Regions from separate parts of the Enterobacter cancerogenus genome, predicted to be linked through region 1. Evidence: predicted binding sites of a transcription regulator. Region 1 holds the regulator's gene; each other region holds the start of a gene.
The links. Region 1 encodes PurR, which represses purine synthesis genes. Its sites were predicted from a motif close to CANGCAAACGTTTGCNTG; they were not measured.
Positions count from the first base shown of each region.

Region 2: the regulator PurR is predicted to act here: its motif matches at 922-939, upstream of I6L58_RS12085 (nucleobase:cation symporter-2 family protein).
Region 3: the regulator PurR is predicted to act here: its motif matches at 1,569-1,586, upstream of cvpA (colicin V production protein).

Region 1 covers NZ_CP077290.1:627,281-629,555, reverse strand. The annotation lists gene punR (DNA-binding transcriptional activator PunR) at 1-881, shown strand, start outside; gene purR (HTH-type transcriptional repressor PurR) at 898-1,923, opposite strand; gene cydH (cytochrome bd-I oxidase subunit CydH) at 2,221-2,275, shown strand, end outside.
Region 2 covers NZ_CP077290.1:2,568,439-2,570,713, forward strand. The annotation lists gene recG (ATP-dependent DNA helicase RecG) at 1-887, shown strand, start outside; gene I6L58_RS12085 (nucleobase:cation symporter-2 family protein) at 991-2,275, shown strand, end outside.
Region 3 covers NZ_CP077290.1:4,179,575-4,181,849, reverse strand. The annotation lists gene purF (amidophosphoribosyltransferase) at 1-988, opposite strand, end outside; gene cvpA (colicin V production protein) at 1,025-1,513, opposite strand; gene dedD (cell division protein DedD) at 1,767-2,275, opposite strand, start outside.

The DNA.
Region 1 (2,275 bases):
ACGCCGTGGCGCGTAACGGCAGTTTTACCGGCGCCGCGCAGGAACTGCATCGGGTTCCCTCTGCAGTCAGTTATACCGTGCGCCAGTTGGAGGAGTGGCTGGCGGTGCCGCTGTTTGAGCGTCGGCACCGCGACGTGGTGTTAACGCCTGCTGGGGCGTGGTTTCTCAAGGAGGGACGTTCTGTCATCAAAAAAATGCAGATCACCCGCGAGCAGTGCCAACAGATCGCCAATGGCTGGCGGGGCCATCTCTCCATTGCGGTAGACAACATTGTGAAGCCCGAACGCACACGGCAGATGATCGTGGATTTCTATCGCCATTTCTCGGACGTTGAGTTGCGGGTATCGCAGGAGGTGTTCAACGGCGTCTGGGATGCGCTGGCGGACGGCAGGGTTGAGATGGCTATCGGCGCGACGCAGGCTATTCCCGTTGGGGGACGTTACGCTTTTCGGGATATGGGCATGCTGAGCTGGACCTGCGTGGTCGCCCGCCATCATCCTCTGGCCGCGCTGGAAGGGCCGCTGAGTGACGACACGCTGCGCAACTGGCCGTCGCTGGTGCTGGAAGATACCTCGCGTTCGTTGCCCAAACGCATCACCTGGCTGCTGGACAACCAGCGGCGCGTGGTGGCACCTGACTGGGAGTCGTCTGCCACCTGCCTGACGGCGGGCCTGTGCGTGGCGATGGTGCCCGTCCACTTTGCACGTCCGAGGATCGACAGCGGAGAATGGGTTGCCCTGCAGCTGGAAAACCCGTTCCCGGATGCAGCCTGTTGCCTCACCTGGCAGCAGAACGACGTATCGCCTGCCATGGCCTGGCTGCTGGATTATCTGGGAGACAGCGAAACGCTGAACCGGGAGTGGCTACGGGCGCCAGCGTAGCTGGCCCCGTTAACCATTAGCGACGGTAGTCGCGGAAAGGGCCATCCGCAACGGAACGGCGCTCAACAAGACGCGGGTGGACTTCAATAGACTGCGATTCTTCACGCTTGTTAACGATCCTGTCCATCAGCATGTTGAAAGCGGTTTCGCCCAGCGAATCTTTCGGCTGGTGGATGGTGGTCAGCGCCGGGGTGAAGAAACGGGCGTTACGCACGTTGTCATACCCGATCACGGAAATGTCCTGCGGCACGCGCAGACCCAGTTCATCCGCCGCACAGAGCGCACCCATTGCCATAATATCGCCCCCGCAGAAGACGGCGGTCGGGCGAGGCTGCTGGGAGACGATCTGCTGCATGGCGCGATAGCCCGATTCTGGCTCGAAGTCGCCCTGCACAATCCAGTTTTCCGGCACGGTGATCAGTGCTTCTTCCATCGCTTTCATAAAGCCAGCCAGACGCCCTGCGCCGGTGTTGCGCTCAAGCGGGCCGGGAATAACTCCAATCTCGCGATGCCCGCGTTCTACCAGATAACGACCCGCCATATAGCCGCCTTCAAAAGCGTTATCAATCACGGAGTCGGTGAAATCGGCGCGCGCTTCGCCCCAGTCCATCACCACCATCGGGATGTGACGGTACTCTTCCAGCATGGAAAGCACCGATTCCGGGTATTCTGAACACATCACCAGCAGGCCGTCGACGCGCTTTTGCGCCATCATTGAAAGATAGGCACGCTGTTTTTCAATGTTGTTCCAGGCGTTGCCCAGAATCAGGGTATAGCCTTTCTGAAAGCAGTTTTTTTCGACCGCTTCGATAATTTCTGCGAAATAGGCCGCTTCGCTACTGGTCGCCAGCAAACCGATCGATTTGGTGTGATTCACTTTGAGGCTACGCGCTACCGCACTCGGGGAGTAGTGCAGCTCTTTGATCGCCGCCCAGACGGCATTGCGCGTCTCTTCAGCAACAAAGCGAGTTTTGTTAATAACATGTGATACGGTTGTAGTGGAAACGTTTGCGCGTTTTGCTACGTCTTTTATTGTTGCCATTAAATGTCACTCCAGACCATATCCTAAGCTCCTGATAATCATGAAGGTAAACGTTTGCCTTCTCTCACCCTTATTACGCAATCTTGAATTGCGACACGCCGGGAAAACGACACAGGACGTCAGGAGGGGGTCAATGGCCGGTACGCTAATAAATTTAGCGTGGAATTTTGTCCTATCTTGATGAAAAGGGGAAGAGCAAAAGTGGATATCAGGTTAAAACCAGGAAGATTTTTGACCTGAACTGTGTAAAAATGAGCAAGCTCACTTTTCGTGGGGTGATTAAAAGGAGAAAAATTGATGAGTTCCGATCTGAAGTTTTCGCTGGTTACCACCGTTATTGTGCTGGCATTGA
Region 2 (2,275 bases), 1.9 Mb from region 1:
AGCACCGCTTTGGCGTGCATCAGCGTCTGGCGCTGTGGGAAAAGGGGCTGCAACAGGGCTACCACCCGCATCAGCTGATCATGACCGCCACGCCTATCCCGCGCACGCTGGCGATGACCGCCTACGCCGATCTCGATACCTCTACCATTGACGAGCTGCCGCCGGGCCGTACGCCGGTGACGACGGTCGCCATCCCGGACACGCGTCGCAGCGATATTATCGACCGCGTGCGCAACGCCTGCATGCAGGAAGGGCGTCAGGCCTACTGGGTGTGTACGCTGATCGAAGAGTCTGACCTGCTTGAAGCGCAGGCCGCAGAAGCCACCTGGGAAGAGCTTAAGCTGGCGCTACCGGAGCTGAATGTTGGCCTGGTGCACGGGCGTATGAAGCCCGCCGAGAAGCAGGCGGTCATGCAGGCCTTTAAACAGGGCGAGCTGCATCTTCTGATTGCTACAACGGTCATCGAAGTGGGTGTGGACGTGCCAAACGCCAGCCTGATGATTGTTGAAAACCCGGAACGCCTGGGTCTTGCGCAACTCCACCAGCTGCGCGGGCGCGTTGGCCGCGGTGCAGTGGCCTCCCACTGCGTTCTGCTTTATAAAGCGCCGCTGTCCAAAACCGCGCAGATGCGTCTGCAGGTCTTACGCGACAGCAACGATGGTTTCGTGATTGCGCAAAAAGACCTGGAAATCCGCGGGCCGGGCGAATTGCTGGGCACGCGTCAGACCGGCAACGCCGAGTTTAAGGTGGCGGATTTAATGCGCGATCAGGCCATGATCCCCGAAGTTCAGCGCCTCGCCCGCCATATTCATGAACGCTACCCCGAGCAGGCGGCAGCGCTTATCGAACGCTGGATGCCTGAAACCGAGCGCTACTCCAACGCCTGAAAACGCCACAGAATCCCCCTCAGAAAAATTTCTAAATGCAATCGTTTGCTTTTACCAACTGGTCAGATAAAATGCCCGCTTTTCCACCGTGGGATTGCCGCCGATGTCCGTTAACACCATAGAGTCTCCTGATGCGCAACCGATTGCGCAGAAGCAAAACAGTGAACTGATCTACCGCCTTGAGGACCGCCCGCCGCTGCCTCAAACGCTGTTCGCCGCGTGTCAGCACCTGCTGGCAATGTTCGTGGCGGTGATCACCCCTGCGTTATTGATTTGCCAGGCGCTCGGTTTACCGGCTCAGGATACTCAGCACATCATCAGCATGTCCCTGTTCGCCTCCGGTGTGGCCTCCATTATTCAAATTAAAGCATGGGGTCCGGTGGGGTCCGGGCTGCTGTCGATTCAGGGCACCAGTTTTAACTTTGTGGCCCCGCTGATCATGGGCGGTACGGCACTGAAAACCGGCGGTGCGGACGTCCCGACGATGATGGCAGCGCTGTTCGGCACGCTGATGCTGGCAAGCTGCACGGAGATGGTCATCTCCCGCGTGCTGCACCTGGCGCGCCGGGTGATCACGCCGCTGGTTTCCGGCGTGGTGGTGATGATTATCGGCCTGTCGCTGATTCAGGTTGGCCTGACGTCCATCGGCGGTGGCTATGCGGCGATGAACGACCACACCTTTGGCGCACCGAAAAACCTGCTGCTGGCAGGCATCGTGCTGGCGATTATCATTCTGCTCAACCGTCAGCGTAACCCGTATCTGCGCGTGGCATCGCTGGTGATTGCGATGGCGGCAGGCTACCTGATGGCGTGGGCGTTGGGCATGCTGCCGGAGAACACCGCCCCTGCCAATGCGGCGCTCATTACTGTCCCTACCCCGCTGTACTACGGCCTGGGCATTGACTGGGGTCTGCTGCTGCCGCTGATGCTGGTCTTTATGATCACCTCGCTCGAAACCATCGGCGACATTACGGCCACCTCCGACGTCTCCGAGCAGCCGGTCTCCGGCCCGCTGTACATGAAGCGTCTTAAAGGCGGCGTGCTGGCGAACGGCCTGAACTCGTTCGTCTCGGCGGTGTTCAACACCTTCCCGAACTCCTGCTTCGGCCAGAACAACGGCGTGATCCAGCTGACCGGCGTTGCCAGCCGCTACGTGGGTTTTGTGGTCGCCCTGATGCTGATCGTGCTCGGTCTGTTCCCGGCGGTAAGCGGCTTTGTGCAGCACATCCCTGAGCCAGTGCTTGGCGGCGCAACGCTGGTAATGTTCGGCACCATTGCGGCGTCCGGCGTGCGTATCGTCTCGCGCGAGCCGCTGAACCGCCGCGCAATTATGATTATCGCCCTGTCGCTGGCCGTCGGTCTTGGCGTCTCTCAGCAGCCGCTGATCC
Region 3 (2,275 bases), 1.3 Mb from region 1:
AGCGGTTTTTCACAAAACCCTGACGGTACGGCTTGTCCAGAATACGGGCAATTTCCAGCGCGATATCGCAGGAGGTTTCCGGGATGGGGATAACCACGTCGATATCCAGATCGTCCCACTCGCGGGCAATCTTTTCACCCAGTTTGGTTCCCATGTTCACGCGGGCGCTGTACACGGAAATCTTGTCGATGAACGAGTCCGGACGCGCGAAGTAGACGTATTCGAACAGGCACGGGTTGCTGACCGGGTTGTCGGCACACTGGCGGGTAAACAGCTGCCCCTTCTCGGTGATGTACACCGCTTCGCCCGGCGCAACGTCGCGCAGGAATTCAAAGCCCAGGGTATCAAGCGCCACGCTTTCGGAGGCGACCATGTATTCGGTACGACCATCGCCGAGATCGCGTTTGCCGAGCACCAGCGGGCGAATGCCGTTTGGATCGCGGAAGGCCACCATACCGTGACCGATAATCATCGCCACGCAGGCGTACGCGCCGCGGATCAGGCGGTTGGTCGCGGCCACGGCGGCAAAGATGTTATCGGCTTCCAGCGGATAGTGACGGAAGTTATCCAGCTCGCTGGCAAAGATATTGAGCAGGATTTCAGAATCAGAAGTGGTGTTAATGTGGCGACGTTTTTCTTCGAACAGCTTTTTACGCAGCTCGTGGGCATTGGTCAGGTTGCCATTGTGGGCAAGCGTGATGCCGTACGGTGAGTTGACGTAAAAAGGCTGAGCCTCAGAGGCGCTGGAGCTGCCAGCAGTAGGATAACGAACGTGACCAATCCCCATATTACCTTGCAGGCGCTGCATATGGCGGGCTTCAAACACATCGTTTACCAGGCCGTTTGCCTTACGTAAACGGAAGCAGTTGTGTGCATCAATGGTGATGATACCCGCAGCATCCTGACCACGGTGCTGAAGCACCGATAATGCGTCATAAATAGACTGGTTAACCGGCATGAAACCGGCGATACCGACAATACCGCACATTCGTCTTTTCCTCGTTAAGCCACATCTCAGAGCCAGTCAGGCTCTGGGCAAGAAACTCGACGAGCTTTGCAGATAGTCAAAGAACCATCTGATGATGAAGCTGAACTCCGGAATGAGCTGCGATTTTTGCCAGTCTTCGCTTTTTGAGAACCCGGTAAAGGTATCCAGGAAGAACAGTATCGCGGCCACAATCAGCACGCCTCGTAACGCCCCAAAACAGATCCCGAGTACCCTGTCCGTTCCTGACAGACCGGTTTTCTCGACCAGTTGACCTATCACGTAATTGACGATAGCGCCGACAATCAGCGTCGCGATAAACAGCACCGCGATGGCGATTCCGTTTCGGACCAGTTCATCTTCAAAGCCCGTGAACCAGACAGACAGGTAAGTGTAGTAATGACTGGCAACAAAGAAAGCACAACCCCATGTCACCAGCGATAACGCTTCACGAACAAAGCCACGGATCAGGCTAACCAGACAGGAAAAACCAATCACCGCAATGATGGCGTAATCAATCCAGACCATATATGTCCCACGATTTAACGCCCTGTCATCCAGTTCGGGGCGAATTCTAACAGAAAAAGAAAACGTTTGCGTAGGGATTTCCTTTCCCCGCGTAAATAAAAAAGGCGCTGAAAAAAAGCTCAACGCCACGGTCCTTTTGACGTCGCTGTGGACGTCTGTTGCCCCTCCCCCCGGCTCTCTCCCTCAAGGAAGAGGGAGCAAACCCTCCCCTCGCCCCTCTGGAGAGAGGGTCAGGGTGAGGGGAAAGATCTTATCAGTTCGCGCTGTAGTTCATCACCACACCGCTCAGACCGGAAATCTGCTTCAGCTCGCCGAGCGACCCTTTGAGCTTATCTTTCGACGCATCCGGTCCGACGAGGATACGGGTAATTTTACCCTGTACCGGCGTGGAAGGTGAAGTGTAAACACGATATCCCGCGCCGCGCAGCTTACTCACTACCTCATTAACCTTATCGGCATTTTTCAGCGCGCCGAGCTGCACAACGTACGCTTTACCCACAGGGGCTGGCTCTTGCTGGGCAGGTTTTGCCGGCGGCGGTGTTTCTGACGCAGCGGCAAGCCGATCGTCGGTCTGGTCACGCTGCGGTTTAGGCTGCGGTTTCTCTACCGGTTTCGGTTTTACTACCGGTTTCGGCTGTTCAACCGGCACAGGATCGATATCGGTATTGCTGTTTGCCGCCAGGCGAGACGGGTCCAGCGACGGGGCTGCCGCATCGCCCGCACGCACCTCTTCGGCAGCGCCTTCCGGCGGCTGAGCAGGCA